DNA from 2 places in the Bacillus sp. SYZHCR11 genome. Region 1 is predicted to be linked to the other one. Evidence: a T-box and tRNA genes for the amino acid it is inferred to sense, from the RefSeq annotation. Region 1 holds a T-box; the other holds one or more tRNA genes.
What was found. The T-box of region 1 lies ahead of alaS (alanine--tRNA ligase). A T-box ahead of a tRNA ligase gene usually reads a tRNA of that ligase, here a tRNA-Ala.
Positions count from the first base shown of each region.

Region 1 (15,676 bases):
GTTTCTCCGCCATGTTTTCAATAACGGAATCATCTTTTTTGATCAATTTTTCCGCAAGACTTGTAAACGTATAATTGCAGCTTTGGGCAAAGCTTTCTCCAAAACTGAGCGTGCCTTTATCATCCCCCGGCTCTCCGTACAGGTTGAGATTGCAGTTAAAGGATGTGCCCGGCTTCACTTCGTTTTGTTCTATTGCGGCTGCGGCGATCACCGTTTTAAACACTGATCCCGGATAAATCGGCGTCAGCATGTAATTTTGCAGTGTCTGCTGCTTTGACATGTCGGCGTCAGGCTTTGATACCATTCCGAGCACACTGCTTTTTTCAATGTCTAAAAGGACGGCTCCCCCCTTTTTTAACCCGCGGTCTTTCAATACATCTTCCATTGCTTTTTGAATATTGCGGTCGATGGAGGTTTTGACTTGCAGCGGATAAAACGCGTTTGCTTCAGCCGTATATTTGACGTCCATTCCGAATAAAGGGTTTCCCCTTCCGTCGACATGATACAAAAGTTTTGTGTCCTGATCCGCCAGTAAAAACTCATCAAACGTCCGCTCCATCCCGCTTGTCCCGATTTTTGCCGTGATCGGCAGTTCCTTCCTGCCGGGGTATTTCTTTTTCAAAAGCTCAGGGTCCTGGTTTGTCGCGCCCAACAGATGAGCGGCTATGTTTGTTTCTTTGCTGTCTTTCATATATACGCCGTAAATGCCGGGATATTTCAAAGAATTGATATTTGCCACGGATTGTTTCGTCAAATGTTTTATTTTTCTGCTGTTCAGGATCACCGGTTTTTTTGCTTCCGTCAGCAGCTGCCTGAGCTCCCCCTGTTTCATTCCGAGAATGTCTGATACCCGGTCAACCGGCCAATCCTGCGTCACGAGAAAGGGAAACAGTATGACGGCAGGCTGCTTTTTTCCGGTCAGTTCTTTGCCGTTCCGATCAAGAAAAGAGCCGCGGCCGTCTGAAATAAGGACTTCTTCCGTCCGCTGCTTGACGCTTTCCTGAATCAGATTAATATTGGATTTTGAAAAAGATTCTGTAAAAAACAGCTGAATTTCAGCCAGCCTTGCAAGCAGAAAGAAAAACACGAGCAGAAAACAAATCACGGCCGTTTTCAGCCTTTTTGATACGATCATAAAAAACACCTCATCCACATTTTGGACGAGGTGTTTCATTGTTAAACGGATCTTATGAAATTTTCACAATTTTCACGAGCATTTCTCCACCCGGCGTCTGAACTGTCACTTCTTCGTCCACTTTTCTGCCGAGCAGGCTTTTTGCGATTGGCGAGTCGTTTGAGATTTTTCCTTCAAACGGATCAGCTTCAGCGCTTCCGACAATCGTGTAAGATTCTTCTTCACCGTCGGGCAATTCGATGAATGATACGGTTTTTCCCAAACCGACTACATTTGAACCGCCGTCGTCCTCGATGATTTTCGCATTGCGGATCATGTTTTCAAGCGTCGTGATGCGCCCTTCCACAAATGCCTGTTCTTCTTTTGCGGAATCATACTCAGAGTTCTCTGACAGATCTCCGAAGCTTCTTGCGATTTTAATGCGCTCTACTACTTCTTTACGTTTAACCGTTTTCAATTGCTCTAATTCTTGTTCAAGTTTTTGTTTTCCTTCGTGAGTCATCGGAAAAACTTTTTCTTGTGCCATGTTCCTTCACTCCTTGGTGGTTGTCCCTCAACAATAACGTGTGATTATGTATGAGAGCATAAACGAAAAAATCAAGAATGAGAACACAGGGCAGTCCTCGTTCTTCTCTCCCATATAGGTACTGTTTATCTTAAACTGAATGTGTGTTTTCTGCAAATGTTTCGGTTTATAAACAGGGAAAGAAGGGAACTGTCTCATTCCCTTCCAGCCTATACATAATATGGTCTGAGTTATTTATGTCTATGCTATGGTATTACAAAATTGCATTTTGTTCAAGGATCGTTTGAATCTTCGTGACCATCAGATCGATTGCGACGTGGTTTTGTCCGCCTTCCGGAATAATGATGTCCGCGTAGCGTTTCGTCGGTTCAACAAACTGATTGTGCATCGGTCTGACGACGGACACATACTGCTCAATGACAGAATCGATTGAACGGCCTCTTTCGTTAATATCTCTCATAATCCGTCTGATGATACGGAGATCCGCGTCCGTGTCGACATAAAGTTTCATATCCATGAGGTCGCGAAGTCTTTTATCTTCGAGAACGAGAATGCCTTCCAGAATAATGACATCCTTCGGCTCAACCGGAATGGTTTCCTCAGAACGCGTATGCAGCTTATAATCATAAATCGGCTTTTCTATCGGCCGGTAATTCAAAAGCTCTTGAATATGCTCGATTAAATAGTCATTATCAAATGCGAGCGGGTGATCATAGTTTGTGTTCAGCCTTTCTTCAAACGGAAGATGGCTTTGGTCTTTATAATAAAGGTCTTGCTGGATCATTAAAATCGAGTGTCCTTTAAACTGTTCATAGATGGAACGGGTGACGCTTGTTTTTCCTGATCCGGAACCTCCTGCGATGCCTATAACTACAGGACTCTTACCCATTGGTGATTACTTCCCCTTTCTCATCATGTTGCTCGGATAAATCTTTTTGTCTACTTTAAATGTAACGATTTGCAGGGGATGGCGGGCAGCATCAAGCTCGTTTCCGTCTTCGTCCCAAATAGTGCCGATTGTGAATGTGAAATTGTCGATTTCAGGACCGAAAAATTCCACTTCGTCACCTTGTTTAAAGAAATTGCGCTGCTGGAGCGTCACCATTTGAGTTTCCTCGTCATACGCGAGCACGAGACCGGCAAAATCAAATGTTGTTTTCTTTCCGTGTTCGCCGAACATCTGCTCTTCATACCCGGGCGTGCCTTCAAAGAAAGCAGGCGCGGTATCCCGGTTTGCACATTTGTCCAGCTCATCCAGCCATTCTTTTTGAATGACAAAGTTTTCAGGATCAGCGCAGTATGCGTCGATGACTTTGCGATACACGCTGACAACCGTCGCAACGTAATGAATCGATTTCATCCGGCCTTCAATTTTCAGGCTGTCGATACCCATCTCAATCATTTGCGGAATGGATTCAATCAATTTTAAATCTTTCGGGCTCATCGCAAACGGAGCGTCTTCTTCGTCATAAAGCGCGACCGCGTTTGCACCGTCTGTCTGATACAGGTCATAATCCCAGCGGCAGGACTGACAGCAGCCGCCGCGGTTGGAATCCCGGGCTGTCATGTGATTGCTCAGCACGCATCGTCCTGAATAAGCGATACACATGGCGCCGTGGATAAAGGTTTCGATTTCAATATCCACCTTTTCCTTCATTTCTTTAATTTCCAGTCCGCTCGTTTCACGGGCAAGCACCACGCGGTCAAGCCCTTCTTCTTTCCAGAACTGCACCGCTTTCCAGTTGGAAAGGGACTGCTGTGTGCTGAGGTGAATTTCTACGTCCGGGGCCACTCTCCGGCATGTTTCAATAATCAGCGGATCAGCGACGATAATTCCGGCAACTTTTGCGTCTCCCAACGCTTTTAAGTATTCTTCCAGACCGTCCATATTTTCATTATGGGCGAAAATGTTTGTTGTCACATATATTTTTGCCCCGTATTTTTTGGCAAATTCTACGCCCTCTGCGATTTCTTCTATTGAGAAGTTATCCGCATTTGAGCGGAGTCCGTATTCCTGTCCTCCGATAAAAACCGCGTCCGCTCCGTAATGAACGGCAATTTTTAATTTTTCAAGGTTTCCTGCCGGAGCAAGGAGTTCAGGTTTTTTCGTAATGACGCGTTTTCCGTTTATGACTTTGGAAATGGTTTGATTTACGGCTGTCATCCGTTGCACCCTCCTTTTTAATAGACCGTTTCTTTAAAGAAGAATCCTGTGTCGATGCTTCTGTTCACAGGCTGAATGCTTTCAATCCGCTCTATCCAGCTCTCTTTTTTCTCTTCGTATGTCTCTCGGCTTTCGAAGCACAGATCGATTGCTTCTCTGTACATGCGGGTCACTTCAGTTAAGTATTCAGGAGACTTCAAAACTCCGTCGATTTTGAAAGAATCGATGCCGGCGTCCATCAGGTCCTCTAATTCATCAATCATGCACACATCGTTCGGGCTCATGATGTGCGTGCCGTTTTCATCTTCAAAAATCGGGTATTTATTGCCCCGTTCCTTGTCATGCAGAAACATTCCCGCTTCTTTTTTCTTCTGTTCGATATCCATGACTTTTCCCTGGTATTCGAAGTAATGGCCCACTAAAGAACGCTTCGATTGGAACATGCACGTCATGCCGTGGATTTGAATTTCAATTTCAACTTCGGCGTTTTCTTTTATGTCAATGATGCTGTCCATATTTAATTCCTTAGCCAGCACTGCCCGCCGTGCACCTTTGCGTCCCCAGTAATTGCAGGAATAGTAGTTGGTACCCGTTGTTTCCGTGCTCCAGTGCAGTTTAAGATCGGGAGCCGCTTCACGCGCCGCCATTAAAACGGCCGGATCACCGAAAACAGCCGCATCAACGCCGGCCTCCTGCAAAAAGGCAAGATAGCCGTTCAGCTCGTCCACTTTTTCGTTGTGAAAAATAGCATTGACGGCGGCGTACACTTTCGCGCCTTCCTGATGAGCTGTCTTTACGGCTTCTTTTATATCTTCTCTTGAAAATTCACCGGCCAGTCTCAGGCCGTATCTCTGTTCTCCGACTAACAGGGCCGTTGCGCCCGCTTGAATGAGCGGAAGAATATCCTGTACAGAAGTCGGAGTCACCAAAAGTTCAGGTTTTTTCATGATCATTCACCTCTTCTTTTTACTGATGGCGATGCCGTCTCCGACCGGCAGTATGACCGTTTGATAGTCAGGCCGGTTCATCAGCCATTGGTTATATTGATCAATTTTTTCAACAAGCTTCCGTCTTCTTTTCGGCTCAATGTCCGAGTGATTTTGTGCCACCAGTCCTTTAAACAGAACATTGTCTGTAAAAATGACTCCATCCGGCGCAAGCATCGGTTCATAGAGCTCAAAAAAGTTCGTGTACTGGCCTTTGGCCGCGTCGATAAAAATGGCATCATAAGGAGCCGTGACACGGACAGACTCAGAAAGTTCCAGCGCATCCCCGTGCATTACGCGAATCCGGTTTTCCATTTCAAAGTCTTTTATATTGTTCACAGCTTCTTCATAGCGTTTGTCGTCCCGTTCAATCGTGTAAATATTCGCATCCGGAAGCTCAAGCGCCATCCGTATGGCGGAATATCCGATTGCCGCGCCGATTTCCAAAATGTTTTTCGCCTGTTGAATCGACAGCATTTGAAGCAGCACTTCAATACCCGCTTCTTCCATAATCGGAACATGGTGCTCTTTTGCATAGGCTTCAAGCTTTTTCACTTTATCAGGCCGAGGCTTCAGCATCGCGTTTATATACTCGTTTATTTGTTCATACCGATCATTCACGGCAAACAGCCTCCGTTCTAAAAAGGAGTGCCCCTGACGAATCCGCGGGGACACTCTCTTAAGACACTTCTTTATCCATAAGTAAACAACCCGATATATTTTATCATAAAACCTTTCAGAATGGAATAAAAGGAGAGCTTTTGCCCTCCTTTTATTCGCTGTCTTTTTTGGAAATATACTTTTCCTTCGCTTTATTATGGTCTTTTAATGTTTTCGTGAAAACAACCTCGCCGTTTGATTTTGCAAGGAAATAGAGATAATCCGTTTTGTCAGGGCGGAGAGCCGCTTCCCATGATGAATCACCGGCATTTGCAATCGGTCCCGGCGGCAGCCCCTTATGTTTATACGTATTAAACGGAGAATCAATTTTCAGGTCTTTGTAGTAGACCCGGCTTTTATGCTTACCGGCCGCATATAATACCGTCGGGTCAGTCTGCAGCGGCATTTTTTCTGCAAGCCTGTTGTAAAAAACGCTGGCGATTTTGTGACGGTCGGCTTTGGCGGTGGCTTCTTCTTCAATAAGCGATGCCATCGTCAGCGCGTTATGGACGGAAAGTTTCTTTTTTTCCAGTTCAGATTTATACGTTTCAACACGGGTGTTTGTTTCCTGAACCATTGCCGTCAAAATCGTGTCAAGCGATGCATCCGGATCATTAAACGGATATGTGGCCGGATACAGATAGCCTTCGAGCGGATGCTTGAGCTTCTTGTTTGAAAGTGCGTCCGTTATTGTATCAGGAAACTGTTTTTTCAGTTTGCCGATGAATGTTTTGTCATCCAGTTTTGCCATGATCTCTTCTTTTGAATATGATGTTTCTTTTGCGATCGCATCCGCAATCTGTGTAAGCTGTTTTCCTTCAGGAACGGAGATCTGAAAGGCATATCCCGTTGATCCCGCGGTCAGTTTTTTGATAATCGCATCCGCATCCATTCCTTTATTCAGGTGGTAAAATCCCGCCTGAAACCCGGAAGCGCCTTTATACTTCACATACAGCTGAAATGCTTTTTTGCTTTTGATGACATGCTGATCCTCAAGAATTTCAGCGATTGCCGAAACGGAAGAACCGCTCGGAATATTAATATTGACTGCCGTTTTGCTGCCTTTGTCAACCGGGGACAGCAGAGATTTTCCATAGAAAAAAGCACCGCAAATGATGATAAGCAGAGCAATCACGGAGGACAGTATTATCGTTGTTTTTTTGTTTTTACGCGGAAATGAATTTTTAGTCTGATTGATATTCATACAAGTATTTTCCTCCCAACAGCTCTTATACTACATGATTCATGTGCATTCGGCAATTTATTACAAAAAAAAGCCGAAGCGCATATGCGCTCCGGCTTTTTCCGTTCATTTTATTCTTCGTCTTCTTCCGCTAAAAACGTGTTCAGCGTTTCTTCGATCATTTCCCACTCTTCATCGGTTTCAATCGGCATCAGTTCGCCGTCTTCACCGTTTTCGTTCGGTTCGAAGCTTGAAGCGTGAATTTCGATTTCATCATCGTCTTGAGCATCAATCGGATAATAAAGTACGTAAGATTTGTTGAATGTGTCGTTTTCAAATGTGAACAGCACTTCGCAAAGCTGTTCGTTGCCTTGATCATCGACAATTGTAATATGTTTTTCGCCGTGTTCCATTTCTTTCACCTCTTAGTTTAAACTGTCCAGATATCCTTGAAGGATCATGACAGCCGCCATTTTATCAATGACTTTTTTTCGTTTTTGCCTGCTGACGTCAGCCGCGATCAGCATTTTTTCAGCCGCCATCGTCGTCAGACGCTCGTCCCACAGCACAACAGGGACATTGTACGCTGTTTCAAGCAGTTTCGCAAATGTTTGGCTGGCTTCGCCTCTCGGACCGATCGTCCCGTTCATGTTTTTCGGAAAACCGAGCACGATCTTCTCTACATTATAGTCTTTCATCAGCTCGGATAAACGGTCCAGACCGTAATCTCCTTCAGCCTCGTTTATTTTTATCGTCTCAATGCCCTGAGCGGTCCAGCCCATTTCATCGCTTAAAGCTACGCCGAGTGTTTTCGTTCCAAGATCAAGTCCCAATATTCTCATGAATGTATTTACGCCTCTTTATGCTGTTCTAGATAGGATTTTACCAATTCCTCGATTAATTCGTCACGTTCCAGTTTGCGAATTAAGTTCCGGGCGTCGCGATGCCTAGGAATGTATGCAGGATCTCCAGACAGCAAGTATCCGACAATCTGGTTGATAGGATTGTACCCCTTTTCCTGAAGCGCATCATATACCGTAATCAGCACTTCTTCGACGTTTGTTTCAGCAGAATCATCGGAGAAATTAAATTTCATCGTTTTATCAAACGAGCTCACCGTTTTGCACCTCTTTCCCAAATTCGCAGGCAAAGTTCAGCCTGAGGTCCTCATCTTATCATCATTCTACACTAGTTGAAAGGATTATAAAACGGATTTTATCCAATCTTCCGCAGATGCGAGCGCCTCTTCCAATTTTTCAGGCTGCTTTCCGCCGGCCTGCGCCATGTCCGGACGGCCTCCGCCTCCGCCTCCGCAGACTTCAGCCGCTTGTTTGACCATTTTGCCGGCGTGAAGGCCTTTTTCAATCAGGTCTTTTGTTACGCCTGCTGAAAGGTTGACTTTCTCGTTTTGCACGGCGCCGAGAATGATGACCGCAGAACCGAGCTTCGCTTTCAGATCATCCACCATAGTGCGAAGGTGGTTCATGTCTTTCGCATTTACTTTTTCAGCCAGCACTTTTACGCCGCCGATGTCTTTTACTTTAGACAGAATGGCTCCGGCTTCCACATTGCCAAGTTTGCTGAGCAATGATTCATTTTCTCTTTGCGCTTCCTTCAGCTCCGCTTGAAGAGACTGAATTCGCTTCGGTACGTCTTTTACGTTTGATTTCAGCTCATCCGCAGCGTGCTGCAGAAGGCTGAGCTGGCTGTTCATTTCCTGATAAGCGCCTTTTCCTGTTACGGCTTCGATTCTTCGCGTACCTGCGCCGATCCCTGATTCGGATACGATTTTAAACAGGCCGATTTCAGCCGTATTCGTGACATGGCATCCGCCGCAAAGCTCCAGGCTGTAATCTCCGACTTGTACGACGCGGACGATATCGCCGTATTTCTCGCCGAACAGGGCCATCGCGCCCATTTCTTTCGCTTCATTGATCGGTTTCAAATCAATCGCTACCGGAATGCTCTCCCAGATTTTTTCGTTGACGATTCCTTCAATGCGTTCAAGTTCTTCTTTCGTCACTTGACCGAAATGAGAGAAGTCAAAACGCAGACGATTTTCGGTAACGAGTGAACCCGCTTGGTTGACATGTGTGCCGAGAACGTCTTTCAGCGCCTGGTGCAGAAGGTGGGTTGCTGTATGGTTTTTCACCACACCGCTTCTCATTTGATCTTCAACTTCAGCCGTCACGCTTGCGCCTTTTTGAATCGTGCCGCTATCCACCGTGCCTTCGTGTACATGCTGGCCGTTCGGAGCTTTTTTCACGTCTTTAATGGTTACGACAGCCTGCTCGCTTCTCAGCACTCCTCTGTCACCGATCTGTCCGCCGCTTTCAGCATAGAAAGGCGTTTTGTCAAGAAGAATTTGGACGGTATCCCCTTCATGCGCCTCGCTGATTAATTGCCCGTCATGAAGAAGTTCGATCACCTTCGCTTCAGCTTTTACGGCACTGTAGCCGACAAATGTGCTTTCTGCGGTAATGTCGCGCAATGCGCCGCCCTGCACCTGCATGCTTCCTACATCTTGGCGCGCATTTCTCGCCCGTTCACGCTGTTTTTCCATTTCGGCTTCAAAGCCTTTATGGTCAACCTTCATTTGTTCATCTTCCGCGTATTCCTCCGTCAATTCAACCGGGAATCCGTACGTATCGTACAGTTTGAATACGTCTTTTCCGGAGATGATGCCGCTGCCTTTTTCCTTCTCTTTCTTTATCACGTCAGATAAAATAGCCAGACCTTCGTTTAATGTTTCGTGGAAGCGCTCTTCCTCCGTTTTGATGACTTTGGCGATAAACTCTTGCTTTTCTTTCACCTCCGGATAGAAAGCGTCCATAATTCCTGCAACAGTCGGTACCAGCTCGTACATAAACGGACGGCTGATACCGATGGTTTTCGCGTATCGCACCGCCCGGCGCAAGAGGCGTCTCAGTACATACCCGCGCCCTTCATTTGACGGCAGAGCTCCGTCGCTTACCGCAAATGCGACCGTTCTGATATGATCGGCGATCACTTTAAAGGCCGTATCCTTCATTGCGTCCTTTCCGTAAGCATCTCCGGAAATGCGCTCTGTTGCTTCAATAATCGGCATAAACAAATCAGTGTCAAAGTTTGTCGGGACATCCTGAATCACGGAGACCATCCGTTCAAGCCCCATGCCCGTATCAATGTTTTTCTTCGGAAGCGGTGTGTACGTGCCGTCCGGGTTGTGGTTGAACTCTGAGAATACCAGGTTCCATACTTCAAGATAGCGGTCATTTTCGCCGCCCGGATACAATTCAGAATCTGACGGGTCATTGCCGTATTTCTCGCCGCGGTCATAGAAAATTTCCGTATTCGGTCCGCTCGGGCCTTCGCCGATATCCCAGAAGTTCCCTTCCAGACGGATGATTCTTTCTTCCGGAACGCCGATTTTTTCCGCCCATAGCGTATAAGCTTCTTCATCCTCAGGGTGAACTGTTACAGACAGCAGCTCCGGATCAAAGCCGATCCACTTTTCGCTCGTTAAAAACTCCCATGCCCACGTGATGGCTTCTTCTTTAAAATAATCACCGATGGAAAAGTTTCCGAGCATCTCAAAGAACGTGTGGTGGCGCGCCGTTTTCCCCACATTTTCAATATCATTTGTGCGGATTGATTTTTGCGCGTTTACAATTCTCGGATTCTCCGGCACAACGCGGCCGTCAAAGTACTTTTTCAGCGTCGCAACGCCGCTGTTGATCCACAGTAAAGACGGATCTTCATGCGGAACCAATGAGGCGCTCGGTTCAACGGCATGGCCTTTTTCTTTAAAGAAATCTAAAAACATTTGACGCACTTCAGCAGAAGTTAAGTGTTTCATCTATATTCCTCCTTATCACTACCCGAAATTCTCTTTTGCGACAGCAAAAAAGCTCTCTCCCTATGCAAACCATGCGTTCACACAGGGACGAGAGCTGTCTCGCGGTACCACCCTGATTACAGGCCGAAAAAGGCCTGTCACCTTTCATCCCGTAACGCAGGATTGCGGCAGCCTTTAACTGCACTCAGGATTAGCTTCGGCCGATCTTCTGCTGAAGCTCCTTTCAGCGTATCGGAGCTTCTCTCTTAAACAGGGCTTCGGCGTACTCATATCCGTCACTCGAGATTCGTATGTATTCTACTCGAAATTATAGACAAGCAGAACCCGAATGTCAATGTTCCGTCCTGATCCGCAAAAAGTGAATGGCCGTCACTTTTAAAACGGCTGCCGCCGGAACAGCGAGAATCATGCCGGGAATGCCCGCGAGCTCTCCTCCGGCAAGAAGCGCAAGCATGATCACGACGGGGTGCATTCTGAGACTTCGCCCGACAATGAGCGGGCTCAAAATGTTTCCTTCTATAAATTGAAGAATAAAAATCGTGACGATTACGATGATCACAGCCTTGGAGGAAATCGCCAGCGAAAGGAGCAGCGCCGGCACAGCGCCGATAAACGGGCCGAAATACGGGATGACATTTGTAATCCCGATGGCAAGGCCCAAAATCAGCGGGTAAGGAAGCCCGAAGAGCCAAAATGAAACGCCGGCTATTAACCCGAGCAAAAAACAAACGAGAAGCTGACCGCGGATGTAATCACCGAGAGAGTCGTCCACATCCCGCAGAAATTCACTCCCCCTTTTTCTCCAGGACTTCGGCGTCAAATACCAGACCGTCTTTTTCATGACGCCTATATCCTTCACCATATAGAACACGAGAAAAGGAATCGTCGCCGCGATCAGGATATAATCAAGCACGAAACGGATGCTTCTGATCGTGCTTTCAATCGTGCCGGCAAGAAACGTTTCTGTCTGCTGAATCATTTTGTCCATCCGATGGTGCATGCCGTCAGGCCAATGATCCGTGTGATTATGCAGATGCCTCAGCATGCTGTTGTAGTTTTCGGCAAGACCGGGAATGCTCTCAGACAGATCCTGCAGCTGTTCAATTAAAACAGGAACCCCTTTATAAACCCCCCAGCCGATTCCGCCGAAAAACAGGCAATAAATCAGAAGCAGGCTTAAAGTTCTAGGCATCCCTTTTCTATGAAGCCATTCAGTAATCGGAAGTAAAAGATAAGCAATAAATACTGCGATGAATATAGGAATAAAGAGAGATTTTATAACAAGCCAAATGGGAGACCATAACATATCGAGCATGCAAAAGACATACACTGTTAACAAAACGAGCAGACATACAGCCGTCCACAGTAAGAGCTGCAGCGGTTTTTGAAGCATGACGTTTCACCTCTTGCTTTATCTTTTGACAGAAAGCCGGAATTATTCTCGTTTCATAAACTCCGCCTTATGACGCAGACCTCTTGACGGGAATAATTATCAGAAATTACGAAATAATCTAAATAATATTCATAAAAGTCTGTATAACCATCGTAATGTGTTAAAGGATTTCAAAACTGTCCAGTCAATATGACTCATGTTTTTTTAAGGAGGATGGCCATGATTTCATTTCAGGATGTAAATAAGCACTACGGACATTTCCACGTGCTGAAAAACATTAATCTGCACATTAAAAAAGGGGAAGTCGTCGTTATCATCGGACCTTCAGGATCGGGAAAAAGCACGCTTCTCCGCTGCATTAATCAGCTGGAAACAGTTGATGGAGGCGCCTTAACGGTAAACGGCGTCTCCATCCGTGACAAGAAAACGGATATAAATCAGGTCCGCCGGAATATCGGCATGGTGTTTCAGCATTTTCATCTGTACCCGCACAAAACCGTTCTGCAAAATATCATGCTCGCACCGATCAAAGTGCTCAAGCAATCAAAAGAAGAAGCAAAGGAAACGGCCTTATACTATTTGAAAAAAGTCGGTATACCGGACAAAGCGGACGCTTATCCTTCACAGCTTTCCGGCGGCCAGCAGCAGCGTGTCGCCATCGCCAGGGGGCTTGCGATGAAGCCCGAAATTATGCTGTTTGATGAACCCACATCCGCGCTTGATCCGGAAATGATCGGGGAAGTGCTGGATGTCATGAAAACACTCGCAAAGGAAGGCATGACCATGGCAGTCGTCACACATGAAATGGGATTCGCAAAAGAAGTGGCGGACCGCATCGTGTTTATCGACGGCGGATCCATCTTAGAAGAAGCTGCACCGGCTGAATTTTACGAAAGCCCCCGTGAAGAGAGGGCGCGTTTATTCTTAAGCCGTATTTTAAATCACTGAAAAGAAACGGAGGAGCGCTTATGTCACGCGCAACAAAATGGTTGTCATTCGGATTGATATCACTGCTGGCCGTCTTTATGCTGGCAGCCTGCGGAGGGAAAGAAACGTCCGGGGATTCAAAAGGAACGGGAAAAGACACGTTAGCCTCTATTAAAGACAGAGACAAAATCATCTTCGGCGTCAAAACCGATACGAGGTTATTCGGGCTGAAAAACCCAAGCTCCGGTGATATTGAAGGCTTCGATATTGATATCTCAAAACAGCTCGCAAAAGATATTCTGGGGGATGAGAAGAAAGCGGAATTTAAAGAAGTGACGTCAAAAACGAGGATTCCGCTGCTGCAAAACGGCGATATCGACGCCATCACCGCCACGATGACGATAACGGATGAGCGGAAAAAAGAAGTTGATTTCTCAGATGTTTATTTTGAAGCCGGGCAATCCCTGCTCGTCAAAAAAGGAAGCAGCATCAAAAGCACCGAAGACCTGGGAAAAGGCTCAAAAGTATTGGCGGTAAAAGGCTCCACTTCCTCACAGAACATCAGAGAAAAAGCGCCTGACGCCTCAGTGCTGGAATTTGAAAATTACGCCGAAGCGTTCACTGCGCTTAAAGCTGGACAGGGAGATGCGCTCACAACCGATAATGCGATTTTATACGGCATGGCCGATGAAAATAAACAATATCAGCTGACGGGCGAAACCTTTACCGATGAACCTTACGGAATCGCCGTCAAAAAAGGCCAATCCGGCCTTGTCAAAGAAATCAACGCCTCTTTGAAAAAAATGAAAGCCGACGGCAGGTACGAAAAAATCTATAAAAAATGGATAAAAGAAGAACCGGCAAAATAGGACGGACCGCGGGATGAGCATGCATGCTCATCCCCGTTTTATAAGGAGTGACATAGATGAACTTTTCAATTTTAACGGAAAACTTCGATATGTATATGGACGGTTTCCTGCACACATTGCTTGCGAGCTTCATCGCGCTGGCAGGCAGCTTTGCGCTGGGCGTTCTGATCGCAGTCATGAGAATCACGGCTTTCAAACCCCTTCAATGGATCGGCACTGCGTATGTGGAATTTATCCGTAACATCCCGCTTCTCCTCATCACATTCGTTTTTTATTTCGGACTTCCGAACGCCGGGCTGAGACTGGACGGCTTTCAGGCGGGAACGATTGCGCTTACGATTTACACGTCCGCCTTTATCGCAGAAGCCATCAGAGCCGGAATTCAGACTGTCCCCAAAGGGCAGATGGAAGCGGCCAGATCGTCAGGCTTCACCTACAGTCAGGCGATGAGATATATCATTCTTCCTCAGGCCGTAAAAATCGTCATTCCCCCGCTCGGAAACCAATTTCTCAACCTTGTCAAAAACTCATCAATACTCGGAGTGGTGGCGGGACTCGATTTGATGTATCAGGCGGATCTCGTGTCCTCGAGCACTCTTGTCGTGTTTGATGTCTATATTTTCGTCGCGCTTTTTTATTTGATATTAACGATCCCGCTCAGCATCGGGGTTCACTATTTGGAAAGACGTCTCGGAAAGAGTTATTAGAGAAGGAGAGTGAATAACATGGATTTTAGCGGCGCCTATACACCTGACCATCTGCTGTTTTTATGGGACGGCTTTTTGGTCACACTTTATGTTGCGCTGATCTCCATTGTCCTGAGTTTTATGTTCGGGCTTGCCGCCGGCACTTTGCGCTATGCGAACATTCCTATCGTCTCGGGCATTATAGCGGCCATTGTGGAAACCATCCGCAACCTGCCGCTGTTATTAATCATTTTCTTTACGTTTTTTGCCCTTCCGGAAATCGGGATCAAACTGGAAATTACCGCGGCCGCCATCACGGCGCTGACGATTTTTGAATCGGCCATGCTGTCAGAAATCATCAGAAGCGGTTTGCAATCCGTTGACAAAGGACAGATTGAAGCGGCGCGTTCTTCAGGACTGACGTACACGCAGACTCTTTTTCTCGTCGTCATGCCGCAGGCGCTCAGGCGTATGGTTCCTCCGATTGTGAGCCAGTTTATCTCCTTATTAAAGGATACGTCACTTGCGGTCGTCATCGCTCTGCCCGAACTGATTCATAACGCGCAGATTTTAAACGGACAAAGCGCTGACGGGGGGTATTTTTTCCCGATCTTTCTGCTGGCGGCCCTGATGTATTTCGCGGTCAATTACAGCCTGTCTCTCGCTGCCAGACGGCTGGAAGCGAGACAAACGTAAAAAGGATACTTCCGGAGAAGTATCCTTTTTTCCGCTTAAAACATTTTCATGACTCGTCTTCTCATCCGTTTCATACCTTTTTTATTCAGCATATCGGACTGAGAAGCCATACGATACATAACGGCTCCAGCTCCTAAAGCCAACAGAGAGGTCATTGTTCTGCCCATCGCGCGTATCTCCTTTCAACTTTAAAAATTGATACTGCGTTCGTCTTCAGAAAACAAATCATCAAGACTGCTTAACGTGCCGTCTTCCTCTACTTGATGTGTCGCAATTTTGCCTTTGGCCACCGTCAGCTCAATGAAGCAGCCCCAGCAATAGTATTGGTTTACGCCGATTTTGCCGATATCTTTACTTTTGCAGTTCGGACATACAAGCACAGACTACACCTCTTATCCGTTCAGGACGATGCCTTCTTTCCCCGCTTCAATAAGCATATCGGCGGCGCGGCGCACTTGGCGTCTGCCAGCCAGATCTGAAAAGAAGCCGTCCGAGAGTTCATATGCTACGATTATGCCCCTGTCCAAACAAAAGTATACATCTTCCAGCAAACCGAACATTTCACCATCAGGCGATTTCACCGGCTGCATTTTAATCTGTTCAAAGGTGAAAC
Region 1 covers NZ_JBXUND010000003.1:321,526-337,201, reverse strand. Annotated here, with positions in the region: gene AC2CGA_RS13490 (peptidoglycan D,D-transpeptidase FtsI family protein) at 1-1,135, opposite strand, end outside; gene greA (transcription elongation factor GreA) at 1,188-1,661, opposite strand; gene udk (uridine kinase) at 1,915-2,550, opposite strand; gene AC2CGA_RS13475 (peptidase U32 family protein) at 2,557-3,825, opposite strand; gene AC2CGA_RS13470 (peptidase U32 family protein) at 3,843-4,772, opposite strand; gene AC2CGA_RS13465 (O-methyltransferase) at 4,779-5,432, opposite strand; gene mltG (endolytic transglycosylase MltG) at 5,584-6,675, opposite strand; gene AC2CGA_RS13455 (DUF1292 domain-containing protein) at 6,786-7,067, opposite strand; gene ruvX (Holliday junction resolvase RuvX) at 7,080-7,496, opposite strand; gene AC2CGA_RS13445 (IreB family regulatory phosphoprotein) at 7,505-7,771, opposite strand; gene alaS (alanine--tRNA ligase) at 7,856-10,492, opposite strand; T-box leader at 10,573-10,780, opposite strand; gene AC2CGA_RS13435 (AI-2E family transporter) at 10,824-11,885, opposite strand; gene AC2CGA_RS13430 (amino acid ABC transporter ATP-binding protein) at 12,105-12,833, shown strand; gene AC2CGA_RS13425 (transporter substrate-binding domain-containing protein) at 12,854-13,681, shown strand; gene AC2CGA_RS13420 (amino acid ABC transporter permease) at 13,738-14,388, shown strand; gene AC2CGA_RS13415 (amino acid ABC transporter permease) at 14,407-15,063, shown strand; gene AC2CGA_RS13410 (YrzQ family protein) at 15,099-15,230, opposite strand; gene AC2CGA_RS13405 (hypothetical protein) at 15,252-15,443, opposite strand; gene AC2CGA_RS13400 (PRC-barrel domain-containing protein) at 15,456-15,676, opposite strand, start outside.

Region 2 (15,676 bases), on a different contig from region 1:
TCACCGCATCATTCCGGTCTCCTTCGCATACCGTTGCAATTTCTTCTTGATTAAATGGATTAATGATGCGGCGGGTCTGTTTTTTTTCTGCACTGATCCATTCGCCGCCGATATAAAGCGTTTTGCTCATAAGAGTCCTCCTTACCGAGAAGTAAGTTTGTTAAATAAAAATTTAATGTTTTTAACAATGTTAATTTAACACATGTTTTTTTGCCTGTCAAAACCCGGTCAGTCCGTTTAGATTTTGACATTTTGTCATGATTCGTTAAGATTAAGAACATAAAGAAATGACTTAACAAATTTAAACTTCAAGAGGAAAAGAGGGACAGTATGGATGAGAATCCAGAATTCGCAGCTATAGAACAAGCCAGGGATCTTGTCATTGATTCCATTGCAGAGACGATGGATCTTTACGGAATCACACGGAGTGTCGGGATTTTATACGGAACAATGTATATGAGGGATGAAATGACGCTTGACGAAATGCGTGAGGAGCTGCAGATGAGCAAACCGAGTATGAGCACGGGCGTTAAAAAGCTGCAGGATTTAAATGTGGTCAAAAAAACCTTTCACCGCGGCACACGGAAGCATACATTTGTAGCGGAAAAGGATTTCTTTACGTTTTTCACGAATTTCTTTCCGCCGAAATGGGACCGTGAAGTTCAGGTGAATTTGTCCGCCATCGTACAGGCTCAGGCGGATTTGCAGTCCGTTTTGCTGGCCGAGGAAGGCAGCGCGGAATTACAGGAAGAAGCGCGGCAGTTATATGATCAGCTTGAAAGCTCGAAAGCTTATTATCATTGGCTGAAGCGGCTCGCCGACTCGGTTCAGAGCGGGGAGATTTTTAAATTTATTCCGATAGAAACGGACGAAAAAAACGCCTGATTTTGATTCAGGCGTTTTTTGTCGTGATTTGATTATTTTTGAGAAAATATAGGAACATAACCCCATTTACTTCCATTAAAATTGATGGTAAATTTTTATAGGTATGGTCGTTCTTTTTTAAGAACAACCAGCAAATTTTTTTTAGGGGGATTTATAAAAATGAAACACAAGTTTTTCTCAACTGTCATGGCAAGTTTATTCGGCCTGGTTTTGCTTCTTTCTCTGCCGACAGCGTCATTCGCCGCTGAGTCAGGCTCAACCGTTCACGAGCCGGAAATGTCCACGAAAGCAACAGCTACCTTATTTGCAAAATATACAGGTGCCAGCCAGCAGGAATGGTCATTTTCTGATATCGAATTGACGTACCGTCCGAACACGATCCTGAGCTTAGGCGTTATGGAATTTACCCTTCCTAGCGGATTTGCGGCTACAACAAAAGATACAGTCAACGGACACGCTTTGCGCGAAAGACAGATTCTGAATAACGGCAAAACAGTCAGACTTCCGTTAAACATTGATTTGCTCGGCGCAGCGGAATTTAAGCTTTCTCTTAATAATAAAACATTGCCTGCTGCAGGTACATATAAGTTCCGTGCAGAAAATAAATCATTAAGCATCGGCTCTAAATTCTATGCTGAGGACACAATTGTTGTTCAAAAACGCAGCACACCGCCGACACAGCCATGCAACTGCAAATAATTGCGAAAAACGGACCGGCACAAGCTCATCGCTTGTCAGCCGGTCTTTTTTTGTGGTGTTTTCTTTCTTCCGGCCCTCGCATTGACAAACCCCTGAAACAGGAGTACATTCTTGTTTGTTGTATTTGGAGTGACGAAAACAGTTTCTTAAGGAGTTATGAGGATTGGGAAAAATCAAAAATAAACAATTTGCCGTCATCGGACTCGGCCGTTTCGGCGGAAGTATCTGTAAAGAGCTTTTTAAAATGGGGCATGAGGTGCTTGCGATCGATATCAGCGAAGAGCGGGTCAACGCATACTCCTCTTATGCCACGCATGCCGTGCGGGCAAATTCAACGGAAGAAAGCGAGCTTCAGTCGCTCGGCATCAGAAATTTTGAATATGTCATCGTAGCAATCGGAGCCAATATACAGGCAAGCACGCTGACGACGCTGTTATTGAAGGAGCTGAACATCCCTAATATTTGGGTGAAAGCGCAAAACTATTATCATCACAAAGTGCTTGAAAAGATCGGTGCTGATCGTATTATCCATCCTGAAAAAGATATGGGCGTGCGGATTGCGCAAAGCCTTTCAGATGAAAACGTCTTAAATTACATCGATTTGTCAGATGAATACAGCATTGTGGAGCTTTCAGCCACTAAAAAGCTGCATTTAAAATCCATTCTTGATCTCGGCGCCCGCGCCAGATTCGGCTGCACCATTCTCGCCGTGAAACATAATGGAGACATTCAGCTGTCCCCTTCTCCGGAGACTGTCATTCATGAATGTGACTGCCTTGTGCTGATGGGGCATAAACGTGATATTAAAAGGTTTGAAACTGAAGGAATGTAAAAAAAGCCGGCAAGCTGCCGGCTTTTTTTGATGCTTATGTTTCTTCACTTAACTGGACGGCGGTTTGGTCAACCCAGCCGATCAGCTTATCTTTCACTTGAATTTGGTACCAGACGGATTCTCCGTTTTGTTTTTCAGATACGACTTTAATATGCTGGCCGGTAAACTTTTGCGCCGATGCCAGTTTAATAGAATGCCGCTCTTTCGACGGCTTGGACCACACGTCTTCAATGGCATGGTCTTTGATGGCGCCTTTCTTATCAACTGCTTTAAGAGAGGCATTGATTTTGTCATATTCATTCAGGTTATAGGTTTCTATGACATCTTTAATTTTTTCAGCATAGCCGGGGTCTGTGGCGTAGCCGGATTTTTGAAGGGCAGCCGCCGCTGTTTTATAATTGTCCGCTTCAATGACGGGCTTGTACTTCTTTTTATTCCAAGACGTTCCGTTGACAAATAATTTGGCATGGTCATCCATTGATTCAAAAAACGTGCTGTATTTACGGAATTTTGCCCGAATCGTTTTTCGTTTTCCTTTTTCAAATTCATCCGTTTTCATCGTGACGTGTTTTCCTTTATAATCACCTTTTACACCGAACAGGTTGCGCGCTTTCCCCGCAAGCTCACTGTTCCCCCAGTCCGATTCAAGAATGGCCTGTGCGAGGGTGATGCTCGGAAGGACATGATATTTCTCATATAAAATTTGAGCATGCCCGGAAAGGCTGTCAATAAAGACCTGCTGCTCGTCCACCTCTTCAGGCGGTTTTTCTTCCGTCACTATGAATTTCGAAAATACCATTGATACCAGAAATAATCCGAATATAAGAGATACAGCAAAAAGGCACCCAAGCACCCTTTTGGTCTTTGCTTTCTTTTTCATATCAACCTTCCTTTAATTCCGGAATCACTAGATTTATAATTTTACTGGTCATTGATGAAAATTTCAATAAAATAGGGAAAAAGACGGAGAAAGAACACATCGTGCAAATAAAAAAGACTCCTCAATGAGGAGTCTTTTTTTGTTATGCCATGCTCAGCTGAGGGCCGAACAATTCATATTGAACGGAATCAGAGTCAAACCCGAGTGGAAGAATCATATCTTTCATTTTCGTCATAAACTGTGCTGATCCGCACAAGTAACATTCAGCATCTTGATTCAGATGAAGCTGCTCCAAGAAGGTTTGATCAATCCGGCCGCTGTAAAAAGGCTTGTCTCCTGAGCGGTCTTGTTCTGCCGGTTCACTGTATACATAAATGACGTTAATATTCGGATGATTCTCCGCAGCTTGTTCAGCCTCTTTGCGGAACGCGGCGTACTCTCCGTTTTTCGCGGCATGAATAAAAGTAACGGAACGCTCGGGCTGTTTTTCGGCGGCTGTTTTCAGCATGCTCATCATCGGCGTGATTCCGGAACCGGCACTGATAAGAACAACCGGTTTTTCGGAAGAAGACAGCTTGAAATCCCCGGCGGGTGCACTGACTTCAAGTTTATCTCCCTCTTGAACTTCATTGTGGAGATGAGAAGAAACCGCTCCGTCCTTTTTCACAGATATCCGATATGCGCCTTTTCGAGAAGCATCAGACAGGCTGTACTGGCGAATGTGCGTATAAGGAGAATCCGCAATCCTCACTTTAATGCTGATATATTGTCCCGCTTCAAATCCAGGAAGCGAAGAGCCGTCACTCGGTTTGATATAAAATGATGTGATATCTTTGCTTTCTTTTGTTTTCTGTATAACCGTAAATTCTTTATACCCCTGCCATCCGGCTTCATTGTACATGTCTTTTTCAATGCCGATAAAAGCCTCCGCAATAACACCGTAAGCTTTTTCCCATGCCTGCATAATTTCAGGAGTTGCGGCATCCTGCAGCACATCCTTAATCGCCAGAAGCAGATACTTTCCGACAATCGGATAATGTTCCGGTTTTACACCGATGCTTGTGTGTTTATGGCCGATCTGTCTGACCGCCGGAATGATTTGTTCTAATTGATCAATATTCGCCGCAGCCGCAATGACTGCATTTGCCAATGCTGCGCGCTGAGTCTGTTTCTTTTGGTTCGTTTGGTTAAACATATTTAACAGTTCGGGATGATCTTGAAACATCAGGTTATAAAAGCGTCCGGTGATGTTTTCTCCATGTGTTTTTAATACGGGTACTGTGCTTTTGATGATGTCTACTGTTCTCTCATCCAGCATGTTCATCCTCAACCCTTCTAAAGATGTATTTTTAATATATCTTTATAGTAAGAGATATTTCGAATAAAAGATATATCTATAATGAATCTTTAAAAAAGTCGTCACAATATTGTGTTGGATTTGGAATTTATGGATTTCACCTCCTTTTTTATCACCCGGTGAAACAGGGACACATATATTTGGGAATATACGTTTAAAGATGAAAGCGGGGGATTGCATGGTTTCCGATATCGATTACACGTCTCCGAATACACAGTTCACTTATGATGTAAATGAGAGCCGTTTTTTTACGAAAGATGCTCGGAACTTTATCAATGTATTGGGGATTAAACAGTTAAACACGCTTGAAAATATTTCATTATTAGATATCTTTCTGAGTAAAACAAATGTGATTGAACCGCATACCCATCAAAACGCCGCTGAATTGGTGTACTGTATTTCGGGTTCCGCGGTGGTGTCGATGCTGAATCCGTTCACCCAGAAAATACGGAATTATCCGATCTCTCCAGGACAAGTGGCGAATGTTCCGCAGGGGTGGTGGCATTATGAAGTCGCCACTTCAGACAAAACCCACCTTTTGGCCATATTTGACGCCCCTTCGCCTGAAGTGATATACGGCTCGGATATTCTCCGTCTGACGCCGCCTGAGATCATGGCGCATACGTACTGTCTGAATGAGCACGAGTGGGAAAAAGCCGTTTCACCGATCCGGCAATCAACTGTGATAGGTCCCGATAAATACTGCGGACAGTCTGAAAACACGGGTATTCATGATATGAATAAGCCTTATCAGCCAAATACGCATTATCCGAATGATCCGTATCGGCATTATGTTCAGCCGTTCTATAGGGGGTATTAAGCGGATCCGCATCGACAGAAAGAGCCCCTCATTGCAGAGGGGCTCTTGATCATTACGGTCCGGTTCCGCAGCTTACTTTGTACTCGCCTTCGGACGATTTTTTTGAATAACATACGTGCGGCGTCTGTCCGGTTTCATCTTTCCAATTGAACCAATTTACATAATAAAGGTTCCCGGCCTCTCCGCCTCCTTCTTCTTTTTGAAGAATCGCAAAGTAGCTTTGATACGGATATCCTTTTTTATAAATGTCATGCCTGATGGCTCCTTTTTCTGAAGCAGACGTGAAGATGACAGGAGAAAGAGCCGGGAGCGCTGTTAAAAGAAGTGCCAGTGCAGCTGACAGAGATAATATAAGATAGATTTTCTTTTTCATTTTCTCTCTTTCCTTTTTTTTGAGTTGTTAGAAATGAAGCGGAACACAGAGGCTGCTGCAGAAGATGAAAAAACAAAAAAACCCTTATTTATAGAATAAGGGTTTAAAGGTATGGAGCCAAGGGGGCTCGAACCCCTGACCTCTACGCTGCCGGTGTGGAGATGCTTTTCTGATAGGAACAGACGTTTTGTTTCAAACCCTAATCTTTTATTTGGCTAAAAATGAATAAGCTGGTCCCCAAATAGGATAATAAATTAAAGGTTAATTTTCCACTAGACCTGCCATCAAAACGCCCATCACAATCAATAATAATAGTAAAAGTAAACAAAGTGCTAGGATAACAAAAGAAATATTCTTTGCAATTCCTTTAGGCGATTTGATTGCTAGAATACTCCCCACGACAATTCCTAGGATTCCAAGCGCCCAATGAATATGAGGCAGGAAACACAATGCGAATAAAAGGATGATAAGCGACACGAGCCCAAAATACTTTCTCATTTCTCTCCTTTCTATTTTCCCTCCATTAAATTGATAAATTGAAAAGAAAATTGAACTTATAAATATTGAGTGCCATATTTTTTAAATATTAGCATAGAATTATCGTTCGAGCTTTATGACGGCGGATACATACGCGAGGTTATCTGCGCAGTTCATTACGGGACTACCTACGGAAGGAATTTCGTGTAAAGGACTTAAAGGGGGATACATTATTGTATTTGATTCTCTTTTATCCGTTGAGACTTATGAAGTTAAGAGATGATCAAATGACTGATTTTGAACGAAAAGTGTACCGGATTATCTTTAGATCCAATTCAGGAAAAACCCCTCCTTGGATGAATTGAAGAGAAAAACCGGCAAGGATAAACGCGCTATCCGGGAAGCAGTGAAGAACCTCATGAGGCAGTGTGTGCTGAAGTGGGATAAGCATAAAAACAAGTGGATGTTTTGAAACAATATAATGAAGAAAGGAAAAAAGCCTTTTCCGAAGAAAAGGCTTAAGCTGTTCAAGTTTGAAGGCGATCTGAAGCAGTTTGAAAGGTATCATGTGTTTTTTCCACTGAGTTCATACCCAATCCACATACTAAAGATAACGACAGACCCAAAATAATGAAGATGCTTTTTTTCATACTGGCACTCTCCTTCTTAGGTTTGATTACGATCAGATGAAACTTGATAAGATCCATCAAATGAAACAGACGATGCCGTTAGACCGGCCCCTGACATTAAAACAACAGCCGATACAATGATAAATACGCCTTTTCTAAAATTCATACAGGCATTCTCCCCTCTGAATTTGTTTTTGCGTTTGAATCATTTTTTGATGATAAAAATAAGATTTGTCATATTGCTTTGATTCTGCATAAACAGCAGCCGTATCAAGAGCAATATCTTCTACATACGAATAGTTTTTATTTTTCTCAAGGTAATCAATTGTTTTTTTGATTCCCAATTGGTCTATTGCATTAATATATAAAGCCTCCAAATATTTTTGCAGAGATTCAAACAGCTTATCCCCTTGATATATCGCTGATGAAAGTCCCTTTTTACTGATTTGAATCGCCTCGCTTGTTTTCCCTTGTTTAAATAGAAGCTTTGCGTATGTAAACAAGGAATGCGGAAGGTTACCCAATTTATACTTTTCAGATATCTCCGCTGCTTTTTTTAAGTAGATTTCAGCTTTACTGTATTCTTCTAGGTCTCCGTAATTCTTTCCTATGTTGTAATAAGCAGAACTGAGCAGCCTTTCATTATTGTTTACTTGTTTCGACAACTCTAAAGCTTTTTCTAAATGAGGCAAACTTTTTTCAAAGCGTTTAAAGTCAACATAATTCCCAGAGATGACGAATAGACATTGAATTTTCCGGACTTTATACAACTCATACTGATCGTAAATATCGAGTGCTTGCTTTGCGTGATGCATAGAGACGTGACTTTGTTTCATACCGTAATATGCTTCAGCCAGTTTAAAATGAAATTCCGCTCTCTCAATTTCATTATGCACATGAACGAGTTGTTTTTCAGCCTCTCTATAAAAGCCGATCGCCTTTACATACTGCTTTTGATCAAATTCATACATGCCGCGGAAAAATAAAGAGTAATAGCACAGCAGGCCGGAAATTCCTTTATTTGATGCTTCGATTTTTTCCAGCAGCTCGTCAATTGTCGGTCTCACACGGGTAGTCACCGGTTCTAAATAATCCAGCATGAGCTGATGGCGGAATTTCATGAGGGTGTAGTAAATCAGTAGATACTCGTCTTCTTCCATCTCATTTATTTCTTATTCCACTTCCGCTTTCAAAATCTCCGCATCCGGAACACTGAACTGACGTATCATTTTGTACCATTCATTAATCTTAACGCCAACCTCCGATGATGGTAAAACAGAACTCACAAGGCCACTCCTCCTTTTATATAATATTCTAACATTTCCATAATATGTTTGGACGAAAAAAACCGCAATTTGTTTGCAGTTGCCAGATTGCTTATTTTCACATAACTGTTGGAAACATCCATTCTATTTGCGATAATAAAACTAATGTATGGGGAATATAAATGGGAGGGATTAAGGATGTGTCATTTAAAATGAGCCTTACTTATCACTCAAATGTTTTAAGTTGTATGAAAATGTGTACTTTGGGATAGCGTTTATAAGTAGACTCTCTACAAGTCTACTTTATTTTTTTCTCATAAATAAACGAGGTGAAAATCAATGGATGGTATAGAATTTTTAGAAAATATGACACGACTCGGAGTACTCATTTTGGTGTTCTCAGGATATGCTATTTATTGGAAATTAGGTAAAACAAAAAGAGAGCGAGGGCTTACAAAATTTGAAGCTTGTCTTAGGTTCTCTGTGATGTTCGGTATATTAGCTTGGGGTCTTTCGTTTCTTGCTTTGAATTTGTGGTCATAATCTTTTTTGTCGATATTTGACTTATCCTGTCTAAACAGATTAAAACTAGATAAATGCACCCTTATTTGGAAAAAAGTAAGTTATTGTTTAGTTGCTTGTACAATTTTCCAAAAGGGGGAGTTATAATGTTGAAAAGATTGCTTTTTCTGGCGTCGGTTTTCTTTCTGGCTATCGCGACAATAGCACCAGCACCAGCAGCTTCAGCAGCACAATTGAATCCTAAGGACGGTTTAGACGGCTTAACTGAAGAACAAATTGAAAAATCTGTTGCAGAAGTTGAGCACATCTTTACTAAAATTCTAGTTTTTGACAAAGAGACCGGCTATACAGTCAAAGAAGATGAGCTTGAAAAATCTCCTTATCCTCCTGCTCAAAAGGAGGGCATGATCGCTTTCGCTAATTATATGAATAAGGAATATAATTATACGGATGCCCAAATCAGTAGTGTTCAAGGATGTTTAGAGGATGCACTTAACTTAAGTAAAGGTGCTTTGAATCAAGTTCAAAAAGCCATTGAAAAGGGCGAGTGGCTGACTGTTGTAGGATTTCTAGGAACTATAGGTTTAGCAATTTCCCCACCAGCAGTATTTGCATTCTTCCTGCTATGTGGTGCTCCAGTAGCAAAGATTGCTCCGAAAGAAAATTGATAAACAACAAAGCCGCCTTTAAAGGCGGCTTCTTCGAGCCTAATTGAAGGCGAAAAGCAACTAAACTTCCTCAAAATAAATTTTTCGTCCCCAAATTGTCCCCAATTGCTTTTTGGGGCTGTTGGCTCTGTTCCTGACAAACAAAAAAACCCTTATAGAATAAGGGTTTAAAGGTATGGAGCCAAGGGGGCTCGAACCCCTGACCTCTACGCTGCCAGCGTAGCGCTCTCCCAGCTGAGCTATGGCCCCGTGCTGTAACGTCATGTTTTATTATAGACGACTCTTCTATGAATTTCAAGCAGAAAATTCAGTTTGCTCATATTTTCCTGAGACGTTTTTCGAACATAAAAAGAAGACCCTCCGGGGGGCCTCTTCGTTTATCGCACGAGCATGATTAAAATGATGCCGAGGATGACACGGTAAATGGCGAACGGGACAAGCTTAATCCGGTTAATGAGCCGAAGAAAAAACTTGACGACTAAGAGGGCGACGACAAAGGCGCAGATAAAGCCGACAAGAAAAAACGGAATCATGTCATAAGAAAGACTGCTCCAGTATTTCACCAGCTTCAGAAGGCTTGCGCCCGCCATAATCGGAATCGCCATAATAAATGTGAAGTCTGCGGCTGCCCGGTGATTCAAGCCGACAATAACACCTCCGGCAATCGTTGAGCCTGATCGGGAAAATCCGGGCCATAAGGCGAGACACTGGAATAATCCGACACAGAAAGCCTGTTTGTAGGTGATTCTGTCCACCGTATCGATCGTTTCTTTCCTTTTATTGATCCAGTCCGCTATAAGCATAAGCACGGCTCCGGCAATTAATCCGTAAGCGACCGTTCTGACGGAGAATAAATAGCGGTCAATGAAATCCTCAAATAAAAAGCCGAGCACCGCCGCCGGGACAAGACCGACGGCGATTTGCGCGATGGTCAGCCTGTATCCCTTCTGCTGATCGCGCGTGACGTTTTTTTTGAGGCCGAGTAAATGTAATATCCGATCCTTAAACACAATGGCCACCGCCAGAATCGAACCGAGCTGAATCACCACTTTGAAGGAATTGGCGGCTTCCGGATTCATCAGGCTTCCGGATTTCAGCCAGATGTCATCCGCTATGATCATATGTCCCGTGGAAGAAACCGGCGCGTACTCCGTCAGCCCTTCCACGATTCCCAAAACGGCTGCTGTGAACATCTCCCATAGTGTCATCCCATTCTTCCCTTCATTCATCATTTACAAAAGAGAAGCTCTCCTTTGAAGGAAAGCCTGTCTTATAATAAATATCATGTCCGTTCCGATTTTATGACTTCGATACAGCATCATTTTTTTCTTCTTCATATAAATGCGAGCGCATTTTGAACCAATCAAACAGATGGGTCGTGACCACTTTGATGACCGCATACCCCGGGATGGCTAAAATAATGCCGACAACCCCGAACAGCTTTCCGGCGGTTAAAAGAACAAAGATGATGGTAATCGGGTGAATGTGAAGATTTTTCCCCATGATCTGCGGCGAAATTAATTTCCCTTCCACGAGCTGGACAACGGTCCAGACAATCGCAAGCTTCAGCAGCATAAAGGGCGAAGTGACCAACGCGATAATAATCGCCGGCGTGATAGCAATGGTCGGCCCTAAATACGGAACAACGCTCGTACAAGCGGCAATGACCGCAAGCAGTGACGCATAATCAAGTCCGATAATCAGATAGCCGATAAATAATAAAAACCCGATGCAGAAGCTGACGATGACCTGTCCTCTGATATAGGAGCTTAATCTGTGGTTCATTTCACTCAGCATCGTATACGTTTGTTCTTTCAGACGGGTGGGCACAAACTTTAAGATATAGATCGGCAGTTTTTTGCCGTCTTTCAGCAAATAGAACAGAATAAACGGCACGGTCACAATTGAAATAATCACTTCAGTCAGCGCGCCGATAAAATTCCCGACTCCGGTAAATGTGCTGTTTGCAATTGTCGCCGCCTGCGCCGATACTTTATTGGCAAGATCGGAAATGTTGATATTCATCGTCTTTTGCGCCTGATTTACAAAATCGCTTCCGATCAGGCTTTTCGTCTGATCTTCAACGATGTCCACATATTTCGGCAGGTTGTCGATCAGGCTCATGATCTGTTCCTTTAAAAACGGAATAATTGAAACGACCGTAATCGAAATCAGCCCTATAATAATGAGGTAAAGGAGCAGGATGGAATAGACTCTTTTCACTCTTATTTTTTCCAATATATCTACGATCGGATTAAGCAGATAATAAACAATTCCTGTCAAAATGACGGGGAGCGCAATCGTTTTGAGCAGGACGATAATGGGTGTGAAAATAAATGATGTCTTCATAAAGACAAGGATATTGAGACCGATGAGCAGCAATACAAGCAAAAACAAGACAAATTTATTGTCTAAGAAAAACTGTTTAAATCTGCCGCCCCATGTTTGCAATGTTTCCACTATTGTTCCTCCATCATATGTATTTTACTTAAATTGTACACTATCGTTCCTGTAATGAAAAATAATAACCGGTCTCTATGGGAATTTTTCCTATCCGTTTAGCTGGCAGCCTTTTTTCCATTTATGTTTCTCAGAAAAAAAGCTATAATGTAAGCCAATACATAGAAGGAGCGATAGCAATGATTCGATTTGCAACAGTCGGAACGAATTGGATTACAGAACGATTTCTGGAGGCGGCTTCTGCTATTGATGATTTTCAATTAACGGCGGTTTATTCCAGAACTGAGGAACGTGGGGCGGAATTCGCCGGCAAACACGGCGCTGCTCATTATTTCACCAGCCTGAAAGAAATGGCGGAAAGCAAAGCCTATGACGCGGTGTATCTCGCCAGCCCGAATGCATTTCACAAAGAGCAGGCGGTCCTTTTTATGGAACACGGCAAGCATGTACTATGCGAAAAACCGTTTGCGTCTAACGCAAGGGAAACGGATGAAATGATTCACGCAGCCAAAACGAACGGCGTTCTCTTGATGGAAGCCATGAAAACGACGTTCCTGCCGAACTTCAGCATGCTTCAAAACCACTTACATAAAATCGGATCCGTCAGGAGATTCACGGCAAGCTACTGCCAATATTCATCACGATATGATGCATATAAAAACGGTACGGTGCTTAACGCGTTTAAGCCTGAATTATCGAACGGTTCGTTAATGGACATAGGCGTGTACTGCATTTATCCGGCCGTCGTCCTGTTCGGCAAACCGAAAAACGTCATTGCGACCGGTCATAAACTAGCATCCGGCGTTGACGGCGAAGGCACGGTCATTCTGTCATACGACGGATTTGAAGCGGTGCTGATGCATTCGAAAATCTCAAATTCGTTTGCCCCCGCGGAAATTCAGGGGGAAGACGGCACGATCGTTCTGGACAGCATTCACGGACCGGAACGGGCGGAAATCCGCTATCGTGACGGACGGACGGAAGACATTTCAGTCCCTGATCTGAAACCGTCGATGTACTACGAAACGGCTGAATTCATCAATCTTCTTCGAAACGGACAGCGGGAGTCTTCCGAAAATACATTTGAACGCTCTTTCCTTACGGCAAGCATTATGGAAGAAGCGAGAAAACAAATCGGAATCGTCTTTCCCGCCGATCAAAACTAAAAACATCCGCCCGGATTCGGGCGGATGTTTTTTATTTGGACGCTAACAGGTCAGCAAACGCTTTTGCATACTGCGGAAGGTCGGGCGGGCGGCGGCTTGATACAATGTGGCCGTCAGTTACGACAGCTTCATCCAGCCACTGTGCCCCTGCATTTGTCATGTCGTCTTTGATGCCGGGCGTGCTCGTTACTTTTTTTCCTGCAAGAATTCCGGCAGATATAAGCACCCAGCCCGCATGGCAGATCTGGCCGATCGGCTTTTTCTGCTCGTTCATCGTACGGATGATGTCCAAAACTTCGGGATATCTTCGCAGTTTGTCAGGAGCCCAGCCGCCAGGCACGAGCACGGCATCATACTCCTGAATAATCAGGCTCTTAAAATCGTAATCCGCCGTCGCGGGCACGCCGTATTTTCCTTTGTATGAACGGCCCGCTTCTTCTCCTATTAAATGAACGATCGCGCCTTCCTCTCTCAGCCGGTAGACGGGATACCAAAGCTCTAAGTCTTCAAAATCGTCACTGACAAGCGCTATGACTTTTTTGCCTTCTAATCTCATCACTGCCACTCCCTTCTTTTATATTAGTGTATCGCTTTTTTCAGATGAGGAAAAGAAACAGCTCGTTACAGCTGTTCTTCGTCTTCAGACTGAATCGTAAATTTCCGTGTGACCTGCTGCAGTTCTTCAGCCATATGCGCAAGCGTTTCGGCGGATGAACTGATTTCTTCCATGGAGGCCAGCTGCTCTTCAGCTGAGGCGGCGATGTCTTGAATGCCGGCGGACCCTTCTTTGGCGACTGAGGTAATGTCCTCCACTGCGTTTGTCACATTTTGCGACCCGGCTGCAAGCTGCTCAAGCGTTCCGTTCATATGCTGCAAGGCGCCTGAAATCTGAGTCGTCATTTCTGAGATTTTTTTGAAGCTTTCGGCCGTTTGATCCGTAATATCGAGGCCTTCCTTCACATCTTGATTCACCGCTTGGAATACGGAAAGCGATGTGGCGATTTCTTTGACGATTTCCTGAATCAGCGTTTCGATTTCCTTTGCGGATCCGGCTGATTGTACGGCAAGCTTCCTCACTTCTTCCGCAACGACGGAGAAGCCCCGCCCGTATTCGCCTGCTCTTGCCGCTTCAATGGCCGCGTTTAAGGCAAGCAGATTTGTTTGATCGGCAATGCCGTTAATAACGTTCAGAATGCTCTTAATGTCGTGCGACTTCGTTTCCAGCCCTTTTACGACGGCTTCCGCCTGCTGTACGGAACGATCAATTGTTTTCATCTGGCCGACCGTTTTCGCCACTAATTCTTCTCCGCTTCCGGCCGTTTCAGAGGTTTGGATGGCGGATTCAGTGATTTCCGCCGATACATTCGCCGTCTCGGCAATGCCGGCATTCATTTGGGAAAGGTGATCGGCACTTTCTTCCAATTTCTCGCTTTGTGATTCGTTTCCGTTTGAGAATTGTTCAATCGCCAGAGTAATATGCTCTGTCGCCTTGCTTGTCTGTCCGGCGGATGCCGTCAGCTCTTCGGATGAAGAAGCGACATGTTCGACGGATGATTGGATGACGCCGATGACAGACCGGAGTGATGCCGACATCTCATTGAAGCTTTGGCTGAGCTGCCCGAATTCATTTTTTGACTTGATGTCAATGACTTCCGTTAAATCGCCGTCACTGATTTTAGCTGATGTCGAGACAAGTTTTTTGAGCGGTTTTGCAATCGAGCGAATGATAAAGAAGATTAAAATACCGCCGACGATAAGAGAAACCGCCAGGATGATCAGCGCCATTTTCATGACAGGCGAGGCTGCGTCATGGATCTCACTGACAAAAAATGTGCCGGCGATTTTCCAGCCCGTCAGTTTGTTTGTCGTGAAGGCCATTTTCTTCTGCTGTCCTTCAAACATGTATTCAAACGATCCGCTTGATTTGGAAAATACTTCTTTCGTCCACTCTCCGGAGCCTTCCGTTCCCGCTTTTATAGTCGGATGGGCGATGTATTTTTTATCCCCCGTTGTAATGAAGGCAAATCCTTTATGACCGATCTGGACGCGTTCGGAAGCGTTCAGCAGGTCGCCCAGATTAATATCAAGCGCCACAACGCCTGATCCGTCTTTTGTCTGCTGGGCAATCGTAACGACCGTCTGTCCGGTTGCAGCGTCTTTATAAGGCTCGGTAAACACCGGCTGTCCGCTTTTTTCAACCGCCTTTGTATACCACTCGCGCGTGAGCGGATTATAATCGGACGGCATGTCAGCGGACGGATATTTCACGAACGCTTTGTCGCGAGACGCGGCGTAAATTGACGCGACATCGCCATTTACGGTGACATACTGCTTCATATTGTCGAGCAGTACCGATTTATTTTTCGTGTTCAGTTTTTCCTTTGTGATTGATTCGCTGTAGTAGTCAATCGCTTTCAGCTTACCCTCAAGCATGTTTTCCAGCACGCTGTTCAGTTCACTGACATTTCCCTGGGCGCTGTGGGTCAGTTCGCTTTCTAATGTACTCCCCGCCGTTTGGTAGCTGAAGTAGGCGAGTATGCCGACCGGAAGCACCAATACGGCTAAAAATGCCGCGATCAGCGGCTTGCTGATGGATGGCTGTTTGATCCAATGTATCAGTTGTTTCATTTTTTCAGTCTCCTT
Region 2 covers NZ_JBXUND010000002.1:7,038-22,713, forward strand. Annotated here, with positions in the region: gene betB (betaine-aldehyde dehydrogenase) at 1-130, opposite strand, end outside; gene gbsR (transcriptional regulator GbsR) at 331-885, shown strand; gene bslA (biofilm surface layer hydrophobin BslA) at 1,045-1,584, shown strand; gene ktrA (potassium uptake protein KtrA) at 1,748-2,416, shown strand; gene AC2CGA_RS06690 (glucosaminidase domain-containing protein) at 2,451-3,296, opposite strand; gene hmpA (NO-inducible flavohemoprotein) at 3,439-4,614, opposite strand; gene AC2CGA_RS06700 (cupin domain-containing protein) at 4,832-5,473, shown strand; gene AC2CGA_RS06705 (hypothetical protein) at 5,526-5,846, opposite strand; partial or broken gene AC2CGA_RS06710 (hypothetical protein) at 6,611-6,795, shown strand; partial or broken gene AC2CGA_RS06715 (response regulator aspartate phosphatase) at 7,108-8,238, opposite strand; gene AC2CGA_RS06720 (hypothetical protein) at 8,557-8,760, shown strand; gene AC2CGA_RS06725 (hypothetical protein) at 8,886-9,407, shown strand; tRNA gene AC2CGA_RS06730 (tRNA-Ala) at 9,584-9,656, opposite strand; gene AC2CGA_RS06735 (undecaprenyl-diphosphate phosphatase) at 9,785-10,615, opposite strand; gene AC2CGA_RS06740 (AI-2E family transporter) at 10,707-11,867, opposite strand; gene AC2CGA_RS06745 (Gfo/Idh/MocA family protein) at 12,047-13,033, shown strand; gene AC2CGA_RS06750 (type 1 glutamine amidotransferase domain-containing protein) at 13,065-13,589, opposite strand; gene AC2CGA_RS06755 (methyl-accepting chemotaxis protein) at 13,655-14,626, opposite strand; partial or broken gene AC2CGA_RS06760 (HAMP domain-containing protein) at 14,621-15,676, opposite strand, start outside.
Region 2: it has a tRNA-Ala gene. The T-box ahead of alaS (alanine--tRNA ligase) is inferred to sense a tRNA for this amino acid. The anticodon was not compared.